2 regions of the Clostridium sp. M62/1 genome follow, and region 1 is predicted to be linked to the other one. Evidence: a T-box and tRNA genes for the amino acid it is inferred to sense, from the RefSeq annotation. Region 1 holds a T-box; the other holds one or more tRNA genes.
The links. A T-box is a leader RNA that pairs with one kind of tRNA and senses whether it is charged. The one in region 1 lies ahead of pheS (phenylalanine--tRNA ligase subunit alpha), so its partner is inferred to be a tRNA-Phe.

Region 1 (14,366 bases):
TCTATCATCAGGACAATCAGTTGGCTGCCCTGGAACCGGATAACCGAAAGAAACAGCGTCAGATCACCGTCAAACCTCTGGTGGAGGCTTTCTTTGCGTGGGTAAAAGAGATTCCATCTTCCAATCATCTTCCCAAAGGGAAAACACTGGAAGGGATCAACTACTGTATCAATCAGGAAGAGACACTGAAAGTATTCCTGAATGATGGGGAAGTTCCACTTGACAACAACGTAACAGAAGGAGCACTCCGCAGCTTCTGTGTGCACAAACACGCGTGGAAGCTGATCGACAGTATCGATGGTGCGAAAGCCAGCGGGATCATCTACAGTATAACGGAAACAGCGAAAGCCAATAACCTGAATCCGTTCCGCTATCTGGATTATGTCCTGACAGTTGTGAAAGACCATCAGGATGATACGGATTACAGCTTCATTGAGGAACTGCTTCCATGGTCAGACCAGTTGCCGGAGATCTGCCGGAGCAAGTCAAAAACAACCAATCTGTAAGCATGGCCGCCGGAAACGGCGGTCAAAAAATGAGCCAGTACCCATGGTTTACCGTATACGTATATCCGGCTGACATGTGGAGTAATTCCCGTCCAGAACTCCATCAGATCCCGGCCAAAAGCGGCTCGAAGCTCTTCCATTGTAATTTCTGCATCTCCCTGTTTTCCGAAGAGGACGACCTCGTCCCCCTCTGCAGCTTCCGGGCAGTCTGTCAAATCCAGGATGGTATGCTCCAAGCAAATGCTGCTGGCCACCGGAACGCGTTTTCCGCGGAGCAATACAGAACCTCCATTGGCAAAGTTTGGGCTTATCCCATCACTGATGCCTCCTGCCATAACCCCAATATGCTTTGGAACATCCAGCCGGACAGCCTGGTAGCCTGGCCCAAATTTCCCGCCTATGACATCTTTTACCATGAGAAGCCTGCTTTTCCACGCTTTCATGGGGAAAGAGAGCGCCGGATGACCATCTCTTTTCTCCAGCGGGGAATATCCCCAGACAGCACGCCCCGGGCAGATGCCGGAGAGCCTTAGGTTCGGATAGGCGATGCTTCCGGGGGTGTTGGCAAGCTGCATGAAAGGAACAGACAGTCCCAGCTCTTTCAGTACGCGGGTTCCATCCAGAAAACGGCGGTATTGCCAGTCAGCATACTCGTGAGGTTTATCAGGCCAGTCGGCTGCTGCCATATGACTGTAAATTCCCTCAATTTTAATACCTGGCAAGGCTGCCGTCTGCCTCACGAAATCAGGAAATTCTTCTGCATTCACGCCAAGCCTTCCCCGGCCGGTTTCAATTCCAAGGAATACGGGATGCTCTGCCTTAGAGAGACGGGAGATGGCCTGGGCCGCTTTTACTGAGAAGATCGTTGGAATTAAGCTGTAGCGGATATATAAATCCGCCACCTCTTCAACCAGGTTTCCCGCAAAGATAAGGATGGGGGTCTGAATTCCATTCTCCCGCAGCAGAATTGCTTCATCGATATTTCCAACACCAAGATAATCTGCCCCTGCCTGTTCCAGGGCCCGGCAGGATTCTACGATTCCATGTCCGTAAGCATTTGCCTTTACTGCGGGCATGATTTTGATGCCAGGCCCTGCCATGGAACGCAGAGCAGCAAAATTGCTGCGTATTGTGTCCAGATCAATTTCCAGCCAGCAGTCTCGTTTTAAATACTTCCAATTCATCTGCCTCCTCCTTTCGCGCGTCCTTCCATTACCTGTCAGGACTTGAAAATCTGCGGTTTGGGTTTGCAAACCCGAGTTAACATTTTAGTAACATGTTACAAAAATGTTATTATCATTTTACTGCTATTATCCAAAATTTACAAGGCGATATAGTGTCCAAAAAGGGGATTGTATTTGTAAATTAAATATATTATCCTAATAACAGACATGATTATCAATTTACGGCTAAAGGAGATAGAAGATTGGTTCGATCGATAGAGAAAAAGAGAAAAGTTTCCCAGACGGAGATAGCCTATGACCAGATTCAGAACATGATTTTTCATGGGGAAATTTCTTCGGAAGATATCGTAAGCATCGCATCGCTGTCGGAGGCGCTGGGAATCGGGCGCTCCCCTGTGAATGCAGCCTGCCAGCACCTGGAATATGACGGCCTTCTGAGAGTGATACCAAAGCAGGGGATTATGGTTAAAACATTAGGCATCGATGATGCACGGCAGGTATATGAGGCCAGATGCTCCATTGAATGTTTTTTTGCAGGTAAAATTTATTTGAACATGAAAAATGAAGATATAGAATATCTGAGAAGCCTGCTGGAAAAACAGAAAGAGTGCATGCTGAAGCAGGATAATTATGGTTTTACAAGGGAAAATATGGCGTTTCACCAGTATCCTATGACGAAATATGATAATTCGATTATGGAGGAGAATTATAACCGGATTATTAAGCGCATAAATTTAATCAGCATTCAGAACTCATCTCAGAAACACAGGATGGAGGACTCCATCACAGAACATCAGGCTATCATAGAGGGATTTGAAAAAAAAGACTTAAGTAAGATTGTAGAGGCAATCGAGACACATATTATGAATGGATACCTGAATCTGACAAAAATGTATCAGTAACCCTTTCATAAAGACAGATTGGGCAGAAAACCTTTGTCCCCCGTTGAGATAGTGGCTGCAGGCCCGGTGAAGCTGTCTTAAATTTCAAAAGAGGAGACCAGTTCTCCCTTCCCCCGTCACTCCACCGCCCCAAACAGCCATTCATGCTGTCTCATCACCCTCTCCCGTATCTGCCGCACAATCCTTTCGGGGCTTACGACCCGGATCACGGGACCGAAGCTCAGCAGATCAATAATCAGCTCTGTTTCATCCTGAATGTCATAGCAGATCGAGCAGATATAGACGCCCCGTTTCTCGTCATATTCCGTGCGCTTTTCATAGTCTGCGAATTTCAGCATGCACCGTTCTAATGAGTTGCGTCTGCCGTCGATCTCGATAACGGCAGGCTCCTCTGCCTTCCGGACAAAAGGACTCCCGGAACCGGAGGCCGCAGAGAAGGGCAGTGCAGATGCAGCCTGAATGCCGCCTGCAGGAGGAGTTTCTCTGCACAGCTCGCAGGACAGAATTTTGCTCACATTCAGGGTATATCCGAGCCCGGGGCGTCCGCTTCTCCGGCGGATACAGAGAAGGCGGAATTTATCGTCCTTTGCAGAGTACTGGAGGCTTACGGGAAACACCTTCATAGGGTCTAAGAGCTGCCGTTTTCCACTGTAGGAGAGCCGAAGCATCTGCCTGTTCAGTATCCCCTCCAGAATCGTGGCGAAATGGCGCCGGTACATGACGCTTTCATAGTCATCCCCATCCCGGAACTGGTCGTAGTAATAGAACTCCTCCTGCCTGTAGAGCTCCGTCACCTGGCCATCCTCCTCAAGGGCAGCTGAGAGCCTGTCCCGTTCCTCTTCACTGAAAAACAGGAGGAATCTGGGATCGGAGCAGATGGCTTTAAGCCATGCCTTCTGCAGGCGGGAGAGGGGAGGCTTCAGGGAAGCGCTGCCAAGGCTGGAAGAAAAAAGTCCGCCCCTTTTTGCGGACAGGAGGGTGCTCCACGCTCCGTCCGGCCTGGTAAGCTCAGGAACAATGGAGAGGGCGCTCTCATCAAAAGCGCAGGCACGGCAGATCTCCTCCATCCGCCTGCTGTCGACAGGCGACAGGGCTGCCTCCTCCAGAATCCTTCTTACAGCCAGATAATAGCAGCTGTACAGTTTGTCAAACAGAGAAAATGATGTATCACCGCTCATCTGAAACCACCTCTCATTTCTTTTCGCCGGCTGTGAAGCCGCCGCAGCTTCGTTCTCCTGCATACATCCGGTACATACTTTTCCAGTCGGAAATGACCTTGACGGCGGCAGCCTCATTGCCGCACTGGATATCCATGATCCGCCCGGTGAAGGTTTTAACCCAGGACAGCATCTCATTTACGTCAAAAAAAGTTCCGCTGTAGAGATATTCATTTTTGCGGATGCGGAGTACCTCTCCGCCCTTTCCTTCCCGGTAGAGCCGTTCCAGGATATGAGGCTCCGTCTGCTCATCCACATGAAGGCGCAGACAGATCTCCTCCAGACGGACGGCTTTTGACCCAAAGGACACGCCAAAGCAGAAGGGCTTGTTTTTCTCCAGAAGTTCCATAAGCTCCCCGGCGGTCTGCCCCCGGGGCCCGCCCTGGCGGAAGGTCTCCTGTCGGGGAGCCTCCCTGCAGTCATTTACAGCCTCAGGCTCTTCCTGAACCCGGGCAATGCAGTCCAGCCGCAGCGTCATAAATCTCCGCTCTTTTGCAGAATACAGGCAGACATAGCGCCTTCCTGTCCTGGTGCTTGCAAAGATCTGCAGAGGAATTCCCGTTATGCAGCTGACATGGCTGCTGCGCCTGCTGTGGTTTTCAAATTCCAGGGTACTCCCCTTTCGGATTGCCTGAAGGATGGGGTAGAGGATTCCGTCCTCCAGGGTGTGAACCATGAAATGGTGTTTGAACTGGAAACAGGTGTTGGCCCTGTTTTCCCGATCCAGAATCGTATTTCCCACAAATCCAAAGGGCGCCGCCTCTGAAAAGAAAGAGATGGCGGCAATCAGCCGCTCGAAGAGGGGAGTAAACTCCGGCCGGTCCAGAACCGATGCAGGTGCAAGGCGGTAGCAGAGAGACTTCTGCCTTTTTTCAGAGATGAGCAGTCCGAGAAGCTCGTATTCTTTTAATTTGAGCCGCACTGTCTGGGCGTCGAAGGTCAGGCCAAAGTCAGCTGCAATCCGGTCAGCCAGCTCGCTGCAGGATAAGAGAGGAAAATCCGCGTTTTCACCCGTTTCCTGCCCGCCTTCGGGGGCCAGATAATAGAGTATGAAAAAATGGAGCAACAGGTCATTGTCTGTAAAGCTCTTTGCCTTCCAGGCCGCATAGAGAGGATTGGAGGCAATGGATCGGCTGTCTGCGCTGATGGAAATCTGCTTTCCCTTTGCCGTATAGTCAAAAGTCACGTATCCCTTCAGCCAGCTTTCAATTCTGCGCCGCTCATTATCGTAGGTTCGGGCACTTTTTTCTGTATATTCCCCTCTAACCTTAAAGCCGTATACATAAAACTGCCGCATATAGTCGCGGATGCGGTCGAAATTTTTGATTAGCTCCTGAAACTGGGCCATATGCCTTCCTCCCCTCAAGCCGGACGGCCGGTGCGTTTTGTGTCTTACCTGGCTTAATTATATCAAGGTCGCAACTTTTTTTAAATGATAGGACAGGAAAAATTTACTAGAATAGGACATGTAAAGGTCAGACAGAAGAAAAATACAGACCAGAGGGAAAAACGCAGGCCGAAACAGACAGTCGGGCGCAGATAACGTCCCGTGAAAATAATCAGAATCAGACAGAGAGGAAGTGTTCAGAGCGATGTTTACATTATCAGATGAGTCGAGAAAATGGCCGGTCAGAGTCTGGCTTGAGAAAAAAGAAGATATTGAGGAGAGCTGCCTTCTCCAGGCATATCACCTGGCTGAGCTTCCGTTTCTTCATAAATGGGTGTGTCTGATGCCGGATACCCACACAGGAAAGGGGATGCCCATCGGAGGAGTGATAGCGGCGAAAAACGTGCTGATACCCAATGCAGTAGGCGTGGACATCGGCTGCGGAATGGCATGGACGGGGACGAATGTAAAGGCAGAGGAGCTTCGCGGTATATTGACTGGAAACGGGAACCTGCTCCAGGGGATAGTCGGAGATATTCTGAGAAATATCCCGACAGGCTCTGCCCACCACAAGATACAGATGCCCTCTTACACCCTTGACAGGGCCTTTGAGGAGTTTGACAAGTACGAGGAGGACGGGGAGCTTTTAGGCCAGCTGGACGCGGGATATTTCCAGATAGGAACTCTGGGAGGCGGAAATCATTTCATTGAGCTTCAGGAGGATGAGGAGGGGTATCTAAGCGTCATGATTCACTCCGGAAGCCGCCATTTCGGAAAGGCCGTCTGCGACTATTTTCACCAGAAGGCCAGGGAGCTGAATGCCAGATGGTACAGCCAGGTTCCCGATGAATACCGGCTTGCCTTCCTGCCTCTGGACAGCAGGGAGGGAAGGCAGTATCTGAACTGGATGCAGCTTTCCATGGATTTTGCCATGGAGAACCGGGCGAAGATGATGCTTGCCGTCAAGGCTATTCTGGAAAAGTGGATCGGAAAGTATACGGATCTCCATTTGGCCTTTACAGAGGAGATCAACTGCCATCACAATTATGCGGCTCTTGAGAACCACTATGGAGAGAATGTCTGGGTACACAGAAAAGGCGCAACAAGGGCCAGGGAGGGAGAGCTTGCGGTGATTCCCGGAGCCATGGGCTCCTGCAGCTACATTGTGCGCGGCAAAGGAAACCCGGAATCCTTCTGCTCCTCCTCCCACGGAGCCGGGCGCAGATATTCCAGAAAAGGAGCTATGAGCGCCTTTTCCTGCGAGGAGGTTATAAAGGACCTGAGAGAAAAGCAGGTCATTCTCGGCAAGCGCAATAAATCCGATGTGGCGGAGGAGAGCCGCTTTGCCTACAAAGACATTGACGAGGTAATGAAAAACCAGAGTGATCTGGTGGAGCCGGTGAAAAAACTTCACACCGTTGGTGTGGTCAAGGGTTGATTCCCCCGGGCCTTCCGGCAGGAAAGCCCTTTCAGGCAGCAGGTTTGGGATGGATTTTATGCCTCCCGCCTGGGCGGTGCAGGAAAATAGAAAGCCTGCATTCCGGGGAACAGAAACCTTCATATATATCGATTTTTCGCGGGTTCGAATCCCGCCGGATACCGAGAGGATCTGTAGCTAAGTGGTATAGCAGTCGACCGATTTTCTGCTGTCAGGCAGAGCTCTGTGTTTGCGGGAGAGGATGCCGCCCTAAAGGGTATCTGAAGGAAAGCGGGTCTGTCCTCTGACCGGCGGGGAAGAGAACGGAACTTGAAGCTTTCCCGTCTCACTGCAGCCTGCGCCTTCCGGGATACCGGAGAGGGAGGGCAGAAAAGGAGACCGGAAAACGGGGAACCGGAAAAAATCCGATTTCTTCCGGATTCCAGGGCCCGGTTCTGCCGGAAGGCTTCTGAACGGAAGGCCCCTGCAGGGAGATGGAAAAGAAGCAGAAAAAGACAGGAGGGCAAAACATGAAAACAGTTATCGCAGATCAGTCCTGTGGATTTTTAATAGATAATGGGAGATTCGTCAGATTTCTGTCTCCCGGTACCTACCGTTTCCCATTCTGGAAGACGTATGCGGTGAAAAAGGCAGCCATGAAAGGCAGGTTTGCCGATCAGGGGATTCCCATGGAGATTCTTTTAAAGGATAAGGAATTTGCAGAGCGTATTCTCTACGTTCAAATTCCGGACGGGAGCATAGGCTTTCACAGCGTAAACGGAAATTTCTCCCAGGTGCTCCCGGCGGGAGAGTACTATTTCTGGAATGTCTATGAGAAGAACGAGGTCCGCATTGTGGATGTGACTAAGCCGGAGATAGAGGGGGAGCTTCCGGTCTACCTGATTGAACAGGTTCCGGCGGCCATGTACAGAAAAATTACCGTCGGAGAGGGGGAGGCAGGGCTTCTCTACTTTGACGGAAAGTATGAGAGAACGCTTCCCTGCGGCATCTGGTACTATTGGAATTACGGCATAAAGGTCTCCTGTGTCCTGGTGGACCTGAAAATGCAGCGCCTGGAAATTTCCGGGCAGGAGATTCTGACAGCGGACAAGGTGGGAGTAAGGCTCAATATTCTCTGCCAGTACCGTGTCTCTGACCCGGCAGAGCTGGTGAAAAAGACGAAAAATATCGCGGAGCAGATATACAGCGCAGGGCAGCTGGCTGCACGGGAGTATGTGGGAAAGCTAACCCTCGATGAACTCCTGAATCAGAAGGAGGAGATTGGCAGAAAGCTGGAAGAGAAGATGAAGGAGATCCAGTCACAGTATCCGGTGGAAATCGGGGCAGTGGGAATCAAGGACATCATCCTGCCGGGAGAGATCCGCGCCATCATGAATACCGTTCTGGTGGCAGAGAAGCAGGCCCAGGCCAATGTGATTACCCGCCGCGAGGAGGTGGCTTCTACCAGAAGCCTTCTGAACACGGCAAGGCTCATGGAGGAAAACCAGATTCTCTATCGCCTCAAGGAGATGGAATACCTGGAGCGAATCTGCGAGAAGGTGGGAAGCATTTCCCTGTCAGGCACAGCCGGAATACTGGAGCAGCTGGCTGCTCTGACAGAGGGGCGAAAGACTTGAAAAGTTCATTTCTGCACTTGACAAACAGGAGAGCAGTGCTTAGAATATAAACCAGTATATAAAAAGGCAGTGAAGGTGCAAGTAGACCCTTATTTTCCGTCCAGAGAGAGGAGGCCGCCGGCTGAGAGCCTCTTCGGTTCAGATAGGGTGTCGAAATTCCCACCGGAGCCGCGCGGCTGAACGAGAGCTGTTCTTTTGCAGCATCCATTAGGCGGCGACGTCCCGTACACGTTACGTATAAGATAAGAGCCTGGGCTGTGAAAAGCCGGAGGCCGGCAGAAACCGGCGCCGTTTTCACGGATGCAGGAATCAGGGTGGTACCGCGGTCTGAACCGTCCCTTCGTGTCTGAAGGGGCGGTTTTTTTGTTTTATTTTTAAGAAATCCCGGGAATTTCAGGTAAAACAAAACTTTTCTGTCGCTCATCAATCAGCCACGGTTAAAAGCAAAATTTAAGTCTATTTCAGAAGGAGAAATTATGAGAGAACAGTTAGAGAAGATCAAAGCAGAAGCCCTTGCGAAGATCGAAGCTTCCGACGCGCTGGAAAAGTTAAATGACATCCGCGTTGCATACCTCGGAAAAAAGGGCGAACTGACAAGCGTGTTAAAAAGCATGAAGGATGTAGCTCCGGAAGAGCGCCCGAAGGTTGGACAGATGGTAAATGACGCCAGGGCTTTAATTGAGGAGAAGTTAGAGGAGACAAAGAAAAAGCTGGCCCGCATTGCCCGCGAGGAGCAGATGAAGAAGGAAGTTATCGATGTAACCCTTCCGGCGAAGAAAAATAATGTAGGACACAGCCATCCCAACACCATTGCCCTTGAAGAAGTGGAGCGCATTTTCATCGGCATGGGCTATGAGGTTGTGGAAGGTCCGGAGGTGGAGTACGACAAGTACAACTTTGAGAAGTTAAACATCCCCAAGGGGCATCCGGCAAGGGATGAGCAGGATACCTTCTATATCAATGACTCTGTGGTGCTGAGGAGCCAGACCTCCCCGGTTCAGGTGCGCGTTATGGAAACGAAGAAGCCCCCTATCCGCATCATCGCTCCGGGACGTGTGTTCCGCTCCGACGAGGTGGATGCAACCCACTCCCCGTCCTTCCACCAGATCGAGGGACTTGTCATTGACAAGAACATTACATTTGCAGACCTTAAGGGAACCCTGGCCGAGTTCGCCAGAGAGCTGTTCGGGGAAGAGACAAAGGTAAAATTCCGCCCCCACCACTTCCCGTTCACAGAGCCCAGCGCTGAGGTGGATGTAAGCTGCTTCAAGTGCGGCGGAAAGGGCTGCCGTTTCTGCAAGGGATCCGGCTGGATTGAGATTCTGGGATGCGGCATGGTGCACCCCCATGTACTTGAGATGTGCGGCATTGATCCGGAGGAGTATTCCGGCTTCGCCTTCGGCGTGGGCCTTGAGAGAATTGCCCTGTTAAAATATGAGATCGACGATATGCGTCTCCTGTACGAGAATGACGTGCGTTTCTTAAAGCAGTTTTAGGAAACCCGGGAACAGAGACAGGATACGAAGTTCTGAATCAAGCACTGACGAAAATCATGGATTAGATTGCAAGGAGAATCAAAATGAACACAGCATTATCATGGATAAAAGCATATGTTCCGGATCTCGATGTCACAGCGCAGGAATACACAGACGCCATGACACTGACAGGAACGAAGGTAGAGGGATATGAGTGCCTGGATAAAAACCTGGACAAGATTGTTGTAGGCCAGATCACAGAGATTGAGCGCCATCCGGACGCTGACAAGCTGGTTGTATGTCAGGTGGATCTGGGCGGGACTTCCACCCAGATCGTGACGGGCGCTCCGAATGTAAAGGTGGGCCAGAAGGTTCCGGTTGTTCTCGACGGCGGAAGGGTGGCCGGCGATCACGATGGAGGCCGTCCGGAAGGCGGAATCAGGATCAAAAAGGGCAAGCTGCGTGGAGTGGAATCAAACGGAATGATGTGCTCCATCGAAGAGCTTGGCTCCAGCCGTGAGATGTACCCGGAAGCTCCTGAACAGGGAATCTATATTTTCCCGGAGGACACAGAGGTGGGAAGCGACGCCATCGAGGCCCTGGGCCTTCGCGACGTGGTATTCGAGTATGAGATCACATCAAACCGCGTGGACTGCTACAGCGTCATCGGTATTGCCAGAGAGGCAGCGGCTACCTTCGGAAAGACCTTCTGCGAGCCGGAGATCAGAAAGACAGGAAACGGCGAAGACATTCACGACTTCCTGAAGGTGAGCGTGGAGAACACAGAGCTCTGCCCCCGCTACTGTGCCAGAATGGTGAAAAACATTAAGCTGGGGCCGTCCCCTGACTGGATGCGCCGCCGCCTGGCAGCCAGCGGCATCCGCCCCATCAACAATATCGTAGACATTACCAACTATGTGATGGAAGAGTACGGACAGCCGATGCACGCTTACGACTACGATCAGATCGCCGGTCAGCAGATCGTTGTAAAGTGTGCGCAGGACGGGGAAGTATTTGAGACCCTGGACGGCCAGGAGAGAAAGCTGGACAGCCAGATTCTCATGATCAACGACGGAGAGAAGGCTGTCGGAATTGCCGGAATCATGGGAGGAGAAAATTCCAAGATTACAGATAACGTGAAGACCATGGTATTCGAGGCCGCATGCTTTGACGGAACGAATATCCGCCTTTCCGCCAAGAGAGTGGGCTTAAGGACAGATGCTTCCGGAAAATTCGAGAAGGGCCTTGATCCGAACACGGCAGAGCTGGCCATCAACCGCGCCTGCCAGTTAATTGAGGAGCTGGGAGCCGGAGAGGTAGTCGGCGGCATGATCGACGTTTATCCGGTAAAGAGAGAGGGAAACCGCGTTCCTTTCGAGCCGGAGAAGATTAACCGCCTTCTGGGAACAAATATCGACAGGGCGGATATGATTTCCTACTTAAAGAGCGTGGAGCTGGAGTACGATGCAGCCACAGAGGAGATTGTAGTTCCAAGCTGGCGCCAGGATGTCCACAGGATGGCAGATGTGGCCGAGGAGGTGGCCCGCTTCTATGGCTACGACGTGATTCCGACAGCCCTTCCCACCGGCGAGGCCACAGCAGGAAAGCTGTCCTTCAAGCTGAGAGTGGAGGAGGTTGCCAGAAGGATTGCCGAGTTCTGCGGCTTCTCCCAGAGCATGACCTACTCCTTTGAGAGCCCGAAGGTATTTGACAGGCTTCTGATTCCGGAGGACAGCACGCTCCGCAGGGTTGTCACCATCTCGAATCCTCTGGGCGAGGACTTCAGCATCATGAGAACCACTCCGTTAAATGGTATGCTGACCTCCCTGTCCACCAACTACAACCGCCGGAATAAGGATGTAAAGCTCTATGAGCTTGCCACCATCTACCTGCCGGCAGAGGACAGCGTAAGCAAAGAGTACCTTGAGCAGACAGGGCTTCCCATGCTTCCGGACGAGCGCCAGCAGTTTACTCTGGGCATGTACGGGGAGGGAGACTTTTTCACCATGAAGGGTGTTGTGGAAGAATTCCTGGAAAAGATCGGTTTAAATAAGAAGCCCCGCTACAACCCTGAGGCAGGAAAGAGCTTCCTCCATCCGGGACGTCAGGCGGAGATCTCCTACGGTGACACGGTAATCGGCTACATGGGAGAGATTCATCCGGATGTGGCAGACAATTATAAGATCGGCGAGAGGGCCTATGTGGCAGTCCTGGATATGCCGAATCTGATTCCTCTTGCAACCTTTGACCACAAGTACGAGGGAATCGCCAAGTATCCGTCTGTTACAAGAGACATCAGCATGGTAATGAAAAAAGAGGTGCTGGCAGGACAGATCGAGGAGATCATCGAGCAGAGAGGCGGAAAGATCCTGGAAAGCTACAAGCTCTTCGACGTTTACGAGGGCAGCCAGATCACGGCAGGCTACAAGTCTGTGGCCTACTCCATCACCTTCCGCTCCAAGGATCACACATTGGAGGAGAAGGAAGTGGCTTCTGCCATGCAGAAAATTTTAAACGGACTTCAGGGGCTGGGAATTGAGCTGAGAAGCTGATAGAACGAAAAAGAAGGATTCCGCAGAGGGAGAAAACTCTGCAGGATCCTTCTTTTTTCTGCCATTCAGCTGCGGCAGGCGCGGTCTCCTTCAGGAAAATATTTCAGAATATGTTAAGAAAAAAGAAAACAATACAGAAAATATCCGTGATACAATACATCTATATGCGGAGGGAGGAACAGGATATGAAATATGAGATTCACGGAGAGACGCTGCCGGCAGTAGTATGCGAGCTGGAAAAAGGCGAAGCTATGATCACAGAGAAGGGGGCGATGGCCTGGATGAGCCCCAACATGCAGATGGAGACGAACGCCGGCGGAATCGGGAAGGCCTTCGGGCGGCTGTTTTCGGGGGAGTCCATGTTCCGGAATACCTATACGGCCAAGGGCGGTCCGGGGATGATCGCGTTTGCATCCAGCTTTCCGGGTTCTATCAGAGCCTTCGAAGTCGGGCCCGGGCAGGAGTATATTTTTCAGAAAAGCGCGTTTCTGGCTTCTGAGGCAGGGGTGGATCTGTCTGTCTACTTTCACAAGAAGCTGGGGTCAGGTCTGTTCGGCGGTGAAGGCTTTATTATGCAGAAACTCTCGGGAAGAGGCATCGTGTTCGCTGAATTCGACGGCCACATTATGGAGTATGATCTGGAAGCCGGCCAGCAGATGGTGATAGACACAGGATACCTGGCGGCTATGACGGCAGGATGTCAGATGGAAATTCAGTCAGTGCCGGGAGTGAAAAACATGCTGTTTGGCGGCGAGGGACTGTTTAATACCATCGTCACAGGACCTGGTCATATCTGGCTTCAGACCATGCCGATTTCCAGTGTGGCAGGCGCGCTCCTCCCCTATTTTCCAAGCAGCGGGAAATAGCAAAAGCAGGGAAGATGGCAGAAATTAGTGAAAAACAGCTTGTTTTTCCATGTAAAGTGTGATACTATACTCTTGTTTGACTATAGGAGGTGCAAAAGATGTTACGAGGGATTCTTACCTTTGTATTTGTTGCTATATGTGTATTTTTGACAATTGTAGTATTACTTCAGGAGGGAAAGTCAGCGGGCCTGTCCGGCACCATTAACGGTATGGCTGACAGCTACTGGGGGAGAAACAAGAGCCGTTCCATGGAGGGTAAGCTCGAGAAGCTCACAAAGTATGGTGCGATTCTCTGGCTGATTCTGGCGCTTGTGCTGAACCTTAAGATACTTTAATTAAGATACTCTAATTGATTCAGAAAGACACTCTTGGCAGCAGGGGTGTCTTTTTTATATAACAGGAAACTTTGTTCCCTGTTATATAAAAACGCTCCGCGGGGATCGCACTGCGGCAGAGAGGAATACGGCTGCTTTGCAGCCCCGCCGCAGGCGGAGAATCCTGCGAGGCAGGATTCTTTGTTATCTTTGCGGAAATTTCTGCAGGCTTTCCGCGAAGACGTGAGAGGATTCACATGCACACGGGGCGGCGCGTCTTATTTCAGGAAAAGTGGGAATAATAAGCGTGTCCTCCGGCGGACCAATTAAGAGGCGGTTTCGCCGGTGAAAAAATCAAAAAAGAGTAAAATTTGAAAAAGCTGACTGGAGAACAGGCGTGAAAAAAGAGAATAAAAAACATAAAAAATCAAAGCGCAGCTTTCAATCAGAAAAGCTGCAAAAGAACAGGGGCAGGAGCAGAGCCGACAGCATTCTGGAGGCAGCAGAGGAGAGCCCGGAGGCCGAGCAGGTAAAAGCAGGTGAGGGAGAGCTGTTTGAACAGCGAAAAGCCATGCTGGTGTCCCTGATGAATGAGACGGCGTACGTTCCGATGAAGCTTAAGGAGCTGGCCATCCTGCTGAACGTCCCCAAGGAGCAGCGGGAGGAGCTGAAAGCAGTGCTGAACGCTCTGCTGTCTGAGGGAAAGATCAGCATTTCCAAAAAAGGAAAATTCGGAAAGGCGGAGGCTTTTGCCCTGACAGGGATCTTCTCCGGCCATCCGAGGGGCTTTGGCTTTGTCACAGCTGAGGGGCAGGAGGAGGATATCTTCATCCCTGCAGACAGAACAAACGGAGCCCTTCACGGGGACTGGGTTCAGATTGTCATCGACGCAGAAGAAAAAGGGCGCCG
Region 2 (14,366 bases), 1.6 Mb from region 1:
TAGGCTCAAGCAACTGTTTAGCAAAAACACAGGTCTATGCAAAACCGTAAGGTGAGGTATATGGGCTGACGCCTGCCCGGTGCTGGAAGGTTACGAGGAGAGGTTAGGGAAACCGAAGCTTTGAATCTAAGCCCCAGTAAACGGCGGCCGTAACTATAACGGTCCTAAGGTAGCGAAATTCCTTGTCGGGTAAGTTCCGACCCGCACGAAAGGCGTAATGATTTGAGCGCTGTCTCGACAATGCACCCGGTGAAATTGAAATACCAGTGAAGATGCTGGTTACCTGCGCCAGGACGGAAAGACCCCATGGAGCTTTACTCTAGCTTGATACTGGGATTCGGTACTGCATGTACAGGATAGGTGGGAGACGAAGAAGACGGGACGCCAGTTTCGTCGGAGTCGCTGTTGGGATACCACCCTTGTGGTACTGGGTTTCTAACCAGCTGCCGTGACCCGGCAGTGGGACAATGTCAGGTGGGGAGTTTGACTGGGGCGGTCGCCTCCGAAAGGGTATCGGAGGCGCTCAAAGGTTCCCTCAGAATGGTCGGAAACCATTCAAAGAGTGCAAAGGCAGAAGGGAGCTTGACTGCGAGACCGACGGGTCGAGCAGGTACGAAAGTAGGACTTAGTGATCCGGTGGTATGAAAGTGGGATTGCCATCGCTCAACGGATAAAAGCTACCCTGGGGATAACAGGCTTATCACTCCCAAGAGTTCACATCGACGGAGTGGTTTGGCACCTCGATGTCGGCTCATCGCATCCTGGGGCTGAAGTAGGTCCCAAGGGTTGGGCTGTTCGCCCATTAAAGCGGTACGCGAGCTGGGTTCAGAACGTCGTGAGACAGTTCGGTCCCTATCCGGCGCGGGCGTAGGATATTTGAGAGGAGCTGTCCTTAGTACGAGAGGACCGGGATGGACTGACCTCTGGTGTATCTGTTAGACTATCAAGTCTATGGCAGAGTAGCCAAGTCGGGACGGGATAAACGCTGAAGGCATCTAAGCGTGAAGCCCCCCTCAAGATGAGATATCCCATACGCAAGTAGTAAGACCCCTTGAAGACGACGAGGTAGATAGGGCAGAGGTGGAAGTGCAGTAATGCATGGAGCTGACTGTTACTAATCGGTCGAGGGCTTAACCAAGAGGTTGGGTAGGAAGGATGGAAAGGTAGGAAGAAGGAAGAGCGGAAGTTCAATGTGTGGTTTTGAGGGTATGTATCCTCATTTGGCCCGGTGGCTCAGTTGGTTAGAGCGCCGCCCTGTCACGGCGGAGGTCGTGGGTTCGAGTCCCATCCGGGTCGCTTTAGCGACAAGCTAAAAATTAAAATCTGGGGTCTTAGCTCAGCTGGGAGAGCATCTGCCTTACAAGCAGAGGGTCATAGGTTCGAGCCCTATAGGCCCCATTTCATTTGCCGATGTGGCTCAATTGGCAGAGCAGCTGATTTGTAATCAGCAGGTTATCGGTTCGAGTCCGATCATCGGCTCTAGGCGAAAGCCAATTTCATATGGATGGATTCCCGAGTGGCCAAAGGGGGCAGACTGTAAATCTGTTGCGACACGCTTCGGTGGTTCGAATCCACCTCCATCCATTTAAAATAAGTATTGATATTTTGATACTTATTGTATATAATAGTAATGTAAATATTGACGCGGGGTGGAGCAGTCTGGAAGCTCGTCGGGCTCATAACCCGAAGGTCGTAGGTTCAAATCCTGCCCCCGCAATTTTTTTATGCATTTTTTTAGACGGAGTCATCTGTCTGGTGAAGGTGCATAAGGAAAATGCCCAGATAGCTCAGTTGGTAGAGCAGAGGACTGAAAATCCTCGTGTCACTGGTTCGATTCCGGTTCTGGGCATTTATTTTTTTGCTTATGAATGTATGTTTAGAACAAAACATTCGTTTTGAAACGAAGCTTGTCATTTCAATAATATTTCCGGGGTATTAGCTCAGTCGGTAGAGCACTTGACTTTTAATCAAGTTGTCCGGGGTTCGAATCCCCGATGCCTCATCCTTAAAAATAAGCGGGAAGCCTTTAAGATAAGGGCTTTCCGCTGTTTTTGTTATGATAAAAACTGACTGGAGGCTGCCAAACGCAAAGAAGACCTGATAACATTTTTGGACAGACCGAATATGATATGTAAAATGATATATGATAATAAAGGAAACTTGCATGAGAGATATCACATTATGTCATCCAAGACTTCAGCATCTGGCCACTCAGTGGCAGAAGGAGTGTCTGGATCAGGGGATTATTGTGGAGATTGGGGAAACGCTCAGGACTGTAAAGGAGCAGGATGCGCTGTATGAGCAGGGCAGGACAAAACCTGGGCCGATTGTTACAAATGCAAAAGGGAGCAGCTATTCCTCACAGCACCAATGGGGGATTGCCTTTGATTTTTTTCTAAAAATGGATATTAACGGAAATGGAGCTGTAACAGATGATGCCTTCAACGATTCTACGGGAATGTTTGAGAGGGCAGCTTCTGTGGCAGAGAAGCTGGGTCTCGGATGGGGAGGCAGATGGACGAGTATTGTGGATAAACCTCATTTATATCTGCCGGATTGGGGAAGCACAACGAAAGAATTGAAGAAAACTTATAAAAATCCCAAGGCATTTATGGCGACCTGGCCGAAAAAGGCAGATGAGGGCTGGAAGATGGCCCAGGACGGCATTCGCTGGTGGTACCAGTATTCAGATGGCTCCTATGCAAAGGATGGATGGTTTTGGATGGAACGAAACAGTGCCTGGTATCTGTTTGACAGGGACGGTTATATGCTGACTGGACTTCAGAAAGATTCAGAAGGCCAGTATTTCTTTCTCTGGCCTGAGCATGATTCCAACGAAGGAAAATGTATGGTGACAGATGACAGGGGGGCCCTGAAAATTGTGTCAAAGTATGATTTTGACAGGCATAGATACATTATGTAAAGTGAAGACAGGATGAATGGGATGCATGCGAGAAAAAGAATTAAAGGGAATGAAACAGCAAACCAGAAAGAGATGGCGGGAAAAGAAAATCGTCAGAATTTGTTAAGTTGTTTTATTCCATGCTTATTGATATAATCGCAGTTAGATAAACCTCATGAAAGGACAGAAGATGGGAATCAGAAAGGATGGAAGATGAAAGAAAACCTGAAAAAAAGACTGAAAAATAGAGGAAAAAGGCTGATGGCCGCGTTTATGGCGGCATTTATGATGTTTCTGGCAGTGCCGGCCGGGGAGAGCAGGGCTGATGAAAACGGATTGCTGATCGAGGCCATTCAGCAGGGGCAACAGCCTGGACAGCCGGCTGCCGGCTCGGCTACAGACTCTAAGGAGGAGGCGTATCTGGGAGGAGCAGCGCTTACAATGCTGGCTTCTCAGACTTCTGGCCAGAATATGTCGTTTCTGCTTCAGACAAATAACGGGGAGGTCATTGTCATAGACGGCGGGCTTGATCAGGATGCAGATCATCTGGTGGAGACGATTCAGTCTATGGGAGGCAGGGTGTCTGCCTGGCTGATCACGCATCCCCACAGTGACCATATCGGAGCTCTGACAAATATTTTAAACAGGAATCCCGTTCCAGTGCAGATTGACAGCATCTACTACTCCTTCTTGTCCAGGGAACAGTATGAGAAGGGCGATAATATGGGGCGCATGTCAGATTACGATAATCTGATGGCTGCATTTTCAAAGACAGCTCCGGAAAAGCTGCATACTCCTCTCTCAAAGGGGCAGGAATTCTGGGTGGACAACGCCAGAATTACCGTGATGAATGAGCCGTTTTACACAGAGTACAATACATTTAACAACAGCTCAGTGGTTTACAGGATTGACATTAACGGGAAGAGGATTATGTTTCTCGGGGATCTGGGATGGGAGCCGGGAACCAGGTTAATTCGCATGTGGAATTATAATGAATTGGAATCGGATGTTGTTCAGATGGCACACCACGGCCAGGACGGAGTGGGGGAGAATCTTTATCAGGTTCTCCATCCGGAAATCTGCTTTTGGCCTGCTCCGGACTGGCTCTGGGACAATATGAAGGACGGAGTGGCAGGCGCAGGTTCCTACAATACGATGAAAACACGGGCATGGATGGAGCGGATAGGAGTCCAGAGAAATTATGTTGCCAAGGACGGAGATCAGGTGCTCCGTTAAGGATGGAATGGTACCGGGACATGCAGCTCTGATATGCAGATAAGAGGCAAAAAAGAAGTAAAAGAATGACATGCAGGAATATCCTGCCCTGGTATGACAGATACCCGGGCAGGACATTCCTGCTTTTTTTTACAGGAGGCTGAAAAACAAGGAAGGATTTACTGCTCAGGAAGGGGAGGGGACGTTTCTGTGCGATTTATTTTCAGAAAAACGGTGGAAAAAAAGGGAGTTTTACCTTAAAATAATTACAATAACTGTTTGAGGGAATGCCTGTGATGGGATGTGTTTGGCAGGAGGAAGTTTTTATGAAGAAGCAGACATTGCTTGAGCGGACGGCGGCTCAGGTGAGAATGGGGCAGACGGAAGAATTTGAAAATTTCTACATTCTGACTGTCCAGGATGTGTTTCAGGCTGCCTGTGAGGCCCAGGGACACGAGAAAGCAGGAGATCTGGTAATTATTACTTATGCTGAACTGTTCGGCCAGAGAGAGACGATTCCGGAGTCTGAGGAGGCTATTAGAAACTACCTGAGGGAGCTTGTCTTTCACCATGCGGGGATGGCGCCGGAATCTGAGTCTGAGCCTGGAAGTGATCCGGAAAAAATTTCAGAAAATATGGCTGCAGAGCTTTGGATGACGGTGGAGGAAAAGGCGGGAATTTCGAAGGATGAAGCTGTGGAGGAGAAGGAGGAAAGCTCCCCGGGAGAATATGTAAAGAGCTTTGTACGGGTGACTCTGATGTTTGTGGTGCTCGGGATTGCCGCATTTATCCTGTACAGGGGAGTAATCCAGTTTATTGATGAACATAACAGAGTACAGGATACTGTTTCAGAGGGGACTGAATCAGAGGGCATCTACAAAGCAGGGGAGAACGGCACAAGTGATGGAAAAGCGCCGGATAGTGAAAATAAAACAGAGAACATGGATGGAAAGGAGGACCAGGCTGTTTCATTTCGCCTTGAGGGGGACAGGCTTCTAGTTGATTCTGAGGAAGGCGGGATGGAGACGGGAGAACTCTTTCTGGGAAGGCAGCGTCTGATTTTTGAGGACGGAGAGCTGACGGGAATTGAGAGAAACAGGCAGACAGAAGCTTCCCAGAATATCTTTTATGACGGAGAAACTAAGTATACGGTAAGGGATGGGGACATTTACCGGAAAATTCCCGGTCAGAAGGAGGAGTGCGTCATCCGAAACGGCCATGTGGAATGGGCCGATTTTCGTTTCCAGAGTCTTTACTATGTGTGCAGCTATCAGATTCCCAATTCTGAGCAGATAAAGAGGACAGCCTATATGGCGGATAGAGATGGGGAAAATCAGTCAGAGCTTTTTACAGACAGTGCTGTTTTAGATAATGACGGACTTCAGTTTACAGAGGACTGGGTGTATTACCGAAAGGGAAATTCTGTATTCAGAACTGGCATGAGAGAAGCGCGAAAGGAAAGAATGGTCAAAACTCAGGGTGAGTATTTTGCTTTTGGGGATACTCTGTTTTATATGGATGAGAATGGACTGAACTGTGTTTCCGAGGGAGAGACAGATTATGCAGAGGGGGAAATTTTGCTGCCGGCTCTGGAAGATGGACAGATTGTGTTTGTGTACGAGGACGGAGAGCCGGCTCAGCCAGATGAAAACGGAGAACTTCACATCGGGGACATGGTCTATACGATGGATGGAAATGCTGTGACAGCAGTAAGGCCTGCCCAGCAGATTTATGGGAATGAATTATACTACCTGTATGGGAGCGGAATGGACAGAAAAATTTATAAAAAAGCCATTGACAGTGATTCGACTGCGCTGGTTGCTCAGAACGGCATATACACGGACAGCTTCTGCATCATAGGAAGCTGGCTTTACTACAGCGCCTGCATGGAAAATATTGACGGGGTACAGTACAGCCAGACTTACAGGGCAAATCTGGACACCATGGCCCAGGAGAAGGTGGGGCGCCTGTTCCAGGGAGTGATCACAGCCATGTACCCGGACAGGGAAGAAAACAGGATTTTCGGGGAATATATTTCTGAAACGGTGGACGGGAAGATTCACGGGAATATCTGTGCGATTATGGAGGACGGACAGATGGGAATTATCGAGGATTCTATTCCGAGAAACAGCGGAAATGACAGACTGTCCTTTGTAGCTGCCCAGGGAGATGATATTTACTGTTTCTACCACGAATGTACGTATGACAGTACATCGGGAGTGATCCGGGATATAAGTACAGAGGCATCGCTGGTAAAGTGGTAGAGAAGAGATGAGAAAGAGATAAAGATTAGATAAAGAATAGATTGAGAATAGATAAAGAAACAGAGGAACCATGAGAGACGAAACGCCAGACGGGGCAGGGCTGCTGTCATGGAATAAACAGAAACAGGAACCTGGAAGGAGCAGGAGTATGCGTCTGATTGACAGACTGGAGGAATATGGAAGGTCAGATTTTTATGGCTTCCACATGCCGGGACATAAAAGAAGGCAGGAGCTGGGGATAACTTCCTTCCCCAATCCGTTTTCTGTGGATATTACAGAGATCGAGGGGTTTGACAACCTTCACCACGCAGAGGGAATTTTGAGAGACTCCATGGAGCAGGCGGCTCAGATTTACGGGTCAGACAGGACGTATTATCTGGTCAATGGCAGCACCTGCGGAATTCTGGCAGCCATCAGCGCGGCGGTGCCCGAGGGAGGAACTCTCCTGATGGCAAGGAATTCTCACAAGTCAGCCTACCATGGAGTGATGCTCAGGGGACTGAAGGCCCTGTATGTATATCCTGAGATCTTTGAGGAATATGGAATTCAGGGAGGGATCTCTGCCGAAAAGATAGACAGGATTTTGAAGGAGCAGGGGAAGAGGGAGATAGGAGCTGTCTTTCTCACCTCTCCCACCTATGAGGGAATTGTGTCGGATGTGGAACGCATTGCAGAGACTGTCCATTCATACGGGCTTCCTCTGATTGTAGATCAGGCTCACGGCGCCCATCTTGCATTTGGAGAAGGGACGGGAAAAGGCAGGAGAGAGGGGAGGCTGTTTGCGCGCTCTGCGCTGGAATTGGGAGCGGATGTGGTGATTGAGAGTGTGCATAAAACACTTCCCTCTCTGACGCAGACGGCTCTGCTCCATATAAGAGGCAGCCGCATTGACAGGGAATGCCTGGAATTTTATCTGAGAGTGTATCAGAGCTCCAGCCCCTCCTATCTTTTGATGGCTTCCATCGATAACTGTATTCAGTATATGGACTTGGAGGGAAGAAAACACCTGGAGAAGTACGGAAGGCGTCTGGAGCAGTGGATGGAGAGAGCGGAGGAATGGAAATGCCTGTGGATCCTTGACGATTCTGTGATCGGGCGCAAGGCTGCAGCAGACAGGGATCTGTCAAAGCTGGTGGTGGGCATAAGACCCCATGTCAGGAGAGAACTTGGAGAGAAGACTGCAGAAGAGAACGGCGGCCGGGAAAGATACAATGGAACCTGGCTGGCAGCAGAGGTAAGAGAACGGTTTCATCTGGAACCGGAAATGTGCTGCGACAGGTATGTGATTTTTATGACCTCCCTGATGGACAGCGAGGAAGGACTTTTGCGGCTGATGGAGGCTCTGTGTACGATCGACAGGGAGTTATGTGAAAAAGCGGCAGAAGAGAACAAAAGGGAAGGCACAGAGGAAAGCAAAAGGGAGGATGAAAAAGGGGCAGAGCTGGCTGCGCAGGACAGCCGGCTCTTTACCTGGACGAGAGATACAGAGGTGAGGATGAATATGTCTGAGGCTATCAGACGGCCTGGCAGGCGCATTCGCCTGGAGCAGGCAGCAGGACTTGTGAGCAGAGGATTTCTCACCGTCTATCCGCCAGGAGTTCCGGCCATAGTTCCCGGTGAGGAGATTTCCAGGGAGGCGCTTCAGATGATTCTTTCCAACAGAAGGCTGGGCCTGACTGTGGAGGGAATTTATGAGGACGGGACAGTGGACACTGCAGTCAGGGAAGCGGTTGAAAAGAACGGTAAAGAAGGACAGATGGAAAGATAAGATGAAGCAGAAAACAGGAACTGAATTAGAACAGGGAAGAGGACAAAGAGAAGAGGAGAGAAACGAATACGGGAAAATCTACTTTGTGATGGGAAAGAGCGCTTCGGGAAAGGATACCATTTACAAAAAGCTGCTGGAACGTATTCCGGAGCTGAAAACCATTATCCCCTATACAACCCGGCCTATGCGGGAGGGAGAAAAGGAGGGGGCAGAGTACCATTTTACAGATGAGGCCTCCTTACAGGAGATGTGGGAAATGGGAAAGGTGATTGAAAAGAGAACTTATCATACGATGTACGGCCCCTGGAGCTATGCAACCGTCGATGACGGGCAGATTGATCTCAGGGAGGGGAACATTCTGATGATAGGAACGCTTGAATCCTACCAGAGTATCCGCAGCTACTTTGGACGGGAGAATACAGTCCCCCTCTATATTGAGGTGGAGGATGGAGAACGGCTTGAACGGGCTCTGAACCGGGAAAAACAGCAGAAATGCCCGCGATATGCGGAGCTGTGCCGCCGTTTTCTGGCTGACGAGGAGGATTTTTCAGAGGAAAAGCTGGCTGAAGCAGGAATCACCGCGCAGGACAGATATGAGAACCGGGAGCTGGAAAAGTGTTTAGACGATCTGGCCCAGAGGATAACAGGGTTTCCCTTTTATTCTCGCTTTCCTCAAAAGGGATAGTGTGATATAATAGCGAGGAAAGCGCATGCCATGCTTGCATGAGCATGCATTTGACGAGCGGCCCATCGAGACGTCAGTCGAGATGGTATAATGACCGCGAAAGTCTGTATCAGGAGGATACGAAATGACAGCCGCACAGGCAGTGAGAGAAGAGACAGCGGCTTTAATGCGCAGCTTCTATGCATAACATTTTCTTCAGGAGGAATCATGGCAGGCTTTAAAGATATTATCGGACATGAAATGATAAAGGATCATTTTCAGAAAGCAATCGAATACCACAAGGTTTCCCATGCGTATATCCTTTCGGGCGAGCAGGGGATGGGAAGGAAGACATTAGCTAAGGCATTTGCCATGACGCTGCTCTGTGAAAAAAGTGATAAGGAACCGTGCATGGAATGTCATTCCTGCAAACAGATACTGAGCGGGAACCATCCGGATGTGATCTGGGTCACCCATGAAAAGCCAAACAGCATCGGTGTTGACGATATACGGGAGCAGCTCAATGACACCATACAGATTAAGCCCTACAGCAGCGCCTACAAGATCTATCTGGTGGACGAGGCGGAGAAAATGACGGTTCAGGCTCAGAACGCCCTTTTAAAGACCATTGAGGAGCCGCCGTCCTATGCGGTGATTATTCTGATGACCACCAACGAGGAGGCATTTCTGCCGACCATCCTGTCACGGTGTATTAAGCTGAAGCTGAGACCATTAAAGGATCAGACCGTCAGCAGCTATCTGATGGAATCCATGGGAATCGGGGAGAGCCAGGCGGATATCTATGCGGCATTTGCCAGAGGAAATCTGGGAAAGGCCATTCATCTGGCGTCTTCAGAGGAGTTTAAGCTGCTTTACAGGGAGATTCTGAACCTTTTAAAGCATGTGAAGGAGATGGATCTTGTCATGCTTCTCGACTACATCAGGAAGATGCAGGAGGAAAACCTCGATCTGGACGAGTGCCTGGATTTCATGCAGCTCTGGTACAGGGACATTTTGATGTACAAGGTGACAAAGGATATGAACTGCCTGATTTTTAAGGAGGAATATACAACCGTCAGCAAGCTCTGCCAGAACAGCTCCTATGAGGGGCTTGAGACCATTCTGAATGCCATTGACAAGGCAAAGGCAAGGCTGGCGGCCAATGTAAATACAGAGCTCGCCCTTGAGCTTATGCTCTTAACAATGAAGGAGAATTAGATTGATGATAAAGGTAATAGGTGTCAGGTTCCGGACGGCGGGAAAGGTTTATTTTTTCGACCCGGCCGGATTGGAGATCAACACGGGAGATCATGTAATTGTAGAAACAGCCAGGGGTATTGAGTTTGGCCATGTGGTTCTCGGCAGCAGGGAGGTGGACGAGTCCAAGGTCGTTCAGCCCTTAAAGTCCGTGATCCGTATGGCTACGGCAGCGGACGAGGAGACAGAGCGTAGGAATAAGGAAAAGGAGAAAGAGGCCTTCGGCATCTGTCTGGAAAAGATTAAAAAACACAATCTTCAGATGAAACTCATTGACGCGGAGTACACCTTCGACAACAATAAGGTGCTCTTTTACTTTACTGCTGACGGCAGAATCGATTTCAGGGAGCTTGTAAAGGATCTGGCTGCCGTGTTTAAGACCAGGATTGAGCTTCGCCAGATCGGAGTCAGAGATGAGACGAAGATCATGGGAGGAATCGGAATCTGCGGACGCCCCCTGTGCTGCCATACCTACCTGTCAGAGTTTATCCCCGTCTCTATTAAGATGGCCAAGGAACAGAATCTGTCCTTAAATCCCACAAAGATCTCAGGCGTCTGCGGCAGGCTGATGTGCTGTCTGAAAAATGAGGAGGAAACCTACGAGGAGTTAAACAGCAAGCTGCCGGGAATCGGCGACTATGTGACGACGGACGACGGCCTCAAGGGAGAGGTCCACAGCGTAAGTGTGCTGCGCCAGCTGGTAAAGGTAGTGGTGACAGTGGGAAAGGACGAAAAGGAGATCCGGGAATACCCGGTAAAACGCCTGAAATTCAGACCGAAGCGCAGAAAAGAAAAGGTAAATGTGGATGCGGAGTTAAAGCAGCTGGAGGCCCTTGAAAAGAGGGAAGGAAAATCCAAGCTGGACAATAACTGATCCAGGTGAAAACTTCGTGAAAGACTCAGGAAGGGACAGGACTTGAATACAGAGAAAAGAGAGATTGAACTGAGAGAGGATGAGAGGATCGACGATCTTCACAGAAATGGCTACCGGATCATCCAGAACCAAAAGGCATTCTGCTTTGGAATGGATGCAGTGCTTCTGTCTGGATATGCGTCGGTAAAGCCGGGGGAGAGGGCTCTCGACCTGGGAACGGGGACGGGGATTATCCCCATCCTTCTGGAAGCCAAGACAGAGGGCAGCTATTTTGCTGGGCTGGAAATCCAGGAGAACATGGCCGAGATGGCAAGAAGGAGCGTTTGGCTCAACGGCCTGGAGGGGAAAATTGAGATTGTGACAGGAGATATAAAAGAAGCAGGCCGGATTTTCGGTGCTGCCTCTTTTGATGTGGTGACATCAAATCCTCCCTATATGAACGACAGCCACGGGCTGAAAAATCCGGATCTTCCCAAGGCCATTGCCCGCCATGAGGTGCTCTGCACCCTGGAGGACGTGGTGCGGGAGGGAGCGAAGGTGCTCCGGCCGGGAGGCCGGTTTTATATGGTGCACAGGCCTCACAGGCTCATTGAGATTATCACTGCATTTACGAAGTATAAGCTGGAGCCAAAGAGGATGAAGCTCGTACACCCCTTTGTAGACAAGGATGCCAACATGGTTCTTATAGAGGCGGTGAAGGGGGGGCGTTCCATGATAAAGGTGGAAAAGCCGCTGATCGTGTACCGGGAACCGGGGGTTTACATGGATGAGATTTATGATATCTACGGGTATTAAAAGAGGAGGGAACGGAAGATGGATGACAAGGCTCTTCTGAGTGAAAAGACACAAAAGGCAGGGACGGGAAAGCTGTACCTGTGCGCCACTCCCATCGGCAATCTGGACGATATTACCCTTCGGGTGCTGGATACTCTGAAAAACGTGGATCTCATCGCTGCGGAGGATACCAGGCACAGCATCAAGCTGCTGAACCATTTTCAGATTAAGACTCCTATGACAAGCTACCATGAGTACAACAAGGTGGAGAAGGCCAGGTACCTGGTGGATCAGATGAAGAAGGGGGTAACGGTGGCGCTGGTGACGGATGCGGGGACACCGGGTATCTCCGATCCCGGGGAGGAGCTGGTGCGCCAGTGCCATGAGGCGGGGATTCCCCTCACCTCTCTTCCGGGGCCTGCAGCCTGCATCACAGCCCTGACTATTTCCGGTCTTCCCACCAGGCGTTTCTGTTTTGAGGCCTTTCTGCCGGCGGATAAGAAGGAACGGCAGTGGATTCTGGAGGAGCTGAAGAAGGAGACTAGGACGATCATTGTCTACGAGGCTCCCCACCATCTGGTGAGGACGCTTTCAGAGCTTGCGGCTGCTCTGGGGGAGAGGAATATCACCGTCTGCAGGGAACTGACAAAGCGCTATGAGGAGGCCTTTCGCACCACGTTTTCCGGCGCTCTGGAATTTTATAAGGAGAATGAGCCTAAGGGCGAGTGCGTGGTAGTCATCGAAGGAAAATCCTTTGACCAGGTGAACCGGGAGAAGCAGCAGGAGTTTGAGGAGATGACCGTCGAGGAGCATATGGAGCTGTATCTCTCACAGGGGATGGATAAAAAAGAGGCCATGAAGCGGGTGGCCAAGGATCGGGGGATCAGCAAGAGAGAGGTTTATCAGGCGCTTCTGTAGGGGAAGAGGGGAAGTGGGGAGAAAAGGGGAAGTTTTTTTGTTCCGATGAAAGTCACAAAGAAACTTCCCCTTTTCTCCTGGATGAATGGGAGGAGAGGCCGCCCCGCTCTTTCAGTTCAGACAGATAGGAATGTTCATCTTAGCACTCGCAATGCTGGCTAAATTTCTTATTTTAATCAGTTATCCGGATGACGGTGTACCCCTGTTTTCTGACGGCATTTTTTAAGAGCTCCGGGTCCATGGGCTGCTTCATCCGCACCAGGGCTTCCTGGCTTCCCAGATCCACAGAGGCCCAGACTCCGTCAAGGGCGTTTAATGCATTTTCCACCCGGTTTGCGCAGTTTCCGCAGGACATGCCGTCAATTTTCAGGATTTTTGTGTACGGATAATGGGCTTTGTTTCGATCCGATACTCTCCTTTTTTTGACTGTTCCCTCCCCGCCTGCACCGCAGCAGCCGGAGGTGAGCTTCTTTCTGTATTTCTTTACAGAAAAAATACAGATGACGGCCAGTATGACACAGATGACAGCCGTTGAAATCGTTCCTCCTGACATGGCAAAAGACCTCCTTTACACAATGGTTAGCTAATACTAACTTTCTGTTATTATACCTGCAGCGGACATGCTGTGTCAAGAGGGAAGAAAGGGGAGAAGGAAGCTGGAGGGCAGGAAAAAGGGCCGCCGCAGAAGCGGCAGCCCTGAATCTGTCCATAGACAGTGGGAAAGTGGAAATAGACGGCGAAAATGGACAGCGGAAGGAATAGGGAATATTCCATCTCTTAAAAGCGGAACACGGCCGTCCCGTAGGGGGGAAGCGGATAAGAGAAGGAGTAGGGCTGGCCGTCGCACTCTCCCTTCTTGGAGCGGTAAACGTGCACGTCATCGTTTTTCTCATAATATCCGTGATGGCTGTCCAGAACCAGGGTGAAATTGCCCCGCTTCGGCACGCCTACCCGGTAATCCGCCCTCTCCACCGGAGTGAAATTGATGATGAAGAGGAGATTTTTCTTCTTCGTTTCATCCCGGCGTACGAAGCTGAAAATGCTTCGGTCAGCGTCGTTGGCATTGATCCACTGGAAGCCTGCGTAGTCATTGTCCAGGCGGGACAGGCAGGGGTATTTCCGATAGAGGGTGAGAAGGCCCCTTACATAGCTTTGAAGATCTGCATGGAGGGGTTCGTCAGCCAGATACCAGTCCAGAGATACCTTTTCATCCCACTCGTGGAACTGGCCGAAATCCTGTCCCATAAACAGCAGCTTTTTGCCGGGATGGCCCAGCATGAAGGTGTAGCCTGCCTTCAGGTTGGCGAATTTGTCCTCGTAGATGCCGGGCATCTTATTGATCATAGAGCATTTTAAATGGACAACCTCATCGTGGGAGAGAACGAGGATGAAGTTTTCACTGGTGGAGTAGGTAAGCCCGAAGGTCATGTGGTTGTGGTTAAATTTCCTGTAAATGGGATCCAGCTTCATGTATTCCAGGAAATCGTGCATCCAGCCCATGTTCCACTTGAAGGTAAAGCCAAGTCCGTCATCCTCCGGCCGGTGCGTGACCTTCGGCCAGGCTGTGGACTCCTCGGCGATAATCATGCAGCCGTCCTTTCTCCCTGTCAGAACACTGTTTAAATGCTTGAAAAATTCGATGGCTTCCAGATTCTGATTGCCGCCGTACTGGTTGGCAACCCACTCCCCGTCCTTTCTGCCGTAATCCAGATAGAGCATGGATGCCACTG

Region 2: it has a tRNA-Phe gene. The T-box ahead of pheS (phenylalanine--tRNA ligase subunit alpha) is inferred to sense a tRNA for this amino acid. The anticodon was not compared.

Annotation. Positions count from the first base shown of each region.
Region 1 covers NZ_CP085988.1:2,011,741-2,026,106, forward strand. The annotation lists partial or broken gene tnpC (IS66 family transposase) at 1-332, shown strand, start outside; gene LK436_RS18365 (transposase domain-containing protein) at 330-506, shown strand; gene alr (alanine racemase) at 422-1,690, opposite strand; gene LK436_RS09460 (GntR family transcriptional regulator) at 1,933-2,592, shown strand; gene LK436_RS09465 (WYL domain-containing protein) at 2,709-3,770, opposite strand; gene LK436_RS09470 (WYL domain-containing protein) at 3,784-5,157, opposite strand; gene LK436_RS09475 (RtcB family protein) at 5,402-6,634, shown strand; gene LK436_RS09480 (slipin family protein) at 7,144-8,250, shown strand; T-box leader at 8,311-8,593, shown strand; gene pheS (phenylalanine--tRNA ligase subunit alpha) at 8,727-9,746, shown strand; gene pheT (phenylalanine--tRNA ligase subunit beta) at 9,830-12,277, shown strand; gene LK436_RS09495 (TIGR00266 family protein) at 12,463-13,143, shown strand; gene secG (preprotein translocase subunit SecG) at 13,242-13,478, shown strand; gene rnr (ribonuclease R) at 14,029-14,366, shown strand, end outside.
Region 2 covers NZ_CP085988.1:418,590-432,955, forward strand. The annotation lists rRNA gene LK436_RS02255 (23S ribosomal RNA) at 1-1,138, shown strand, start outside; tRNA gene LK436_RS02260 (tRNA-Asp) at 1,223-1,296, shown strand; tRNA gene LK436_RS02265 (tRNA-Val) at 1,326-1,398, shown strand; tRNA gene LK436_RS02270 (tRNA-Thr) at 1,407-1,479, shown strand; tRNA gene LK436_RS02275 (tRNA-Tyr) at 1,503-1,584, shown strand; tRNA gene LK436_RS02280 (tRNA-Met) at 1,644-1,717, shown strand; tRNA gene LK436_RS02285 (tRNA-Phe) at 1,777-1,849, shown strand; tRNA gene LK436_RS02290 (tRNA-Lys) at 1,930-2,002, shown strand; gene LK436_RS02295 (M15 family metallopeptidase) at 2,165-2,923, shown strand; gene LK436_RS02300 (ComEC/Rec2 family competence protein) at 3,116-4,138, shown strand; gene LK436_RS02305 (hypothetical protein) at 4,444-6,381, shown strand; gene LK436_RS02310 (decarboxylase) at 6,530-8,149, shown strand; gene LK436_RS02315 (guanylate kinase) at 8,151-8,834, shown strand; gene holB (DNA polymerase III subunit delta') at 9,042-10,031, shown strand; gene LK436_RS02325 (PSP1 domain-containing protein) at 10,036-10,944, shown strand; gene LK436_RS02330 (tRNA1(Val) (adenine(37)-N6)-methyltransferase) at 10,987-11,739, shown strand; gene rsmI (16S rRNA (cytidine(1402)-2'-O)-methyltransferase) at 11,758-12,636, shown strand; gene LK436_RS02340 (heavy-metal-associated domain-containing protein) at 12,809-13,189, opposite strand; gene glgB (1,4-alpha-glucan branching protein GlgB) at 13,414-14,366, opposite strand, start outside.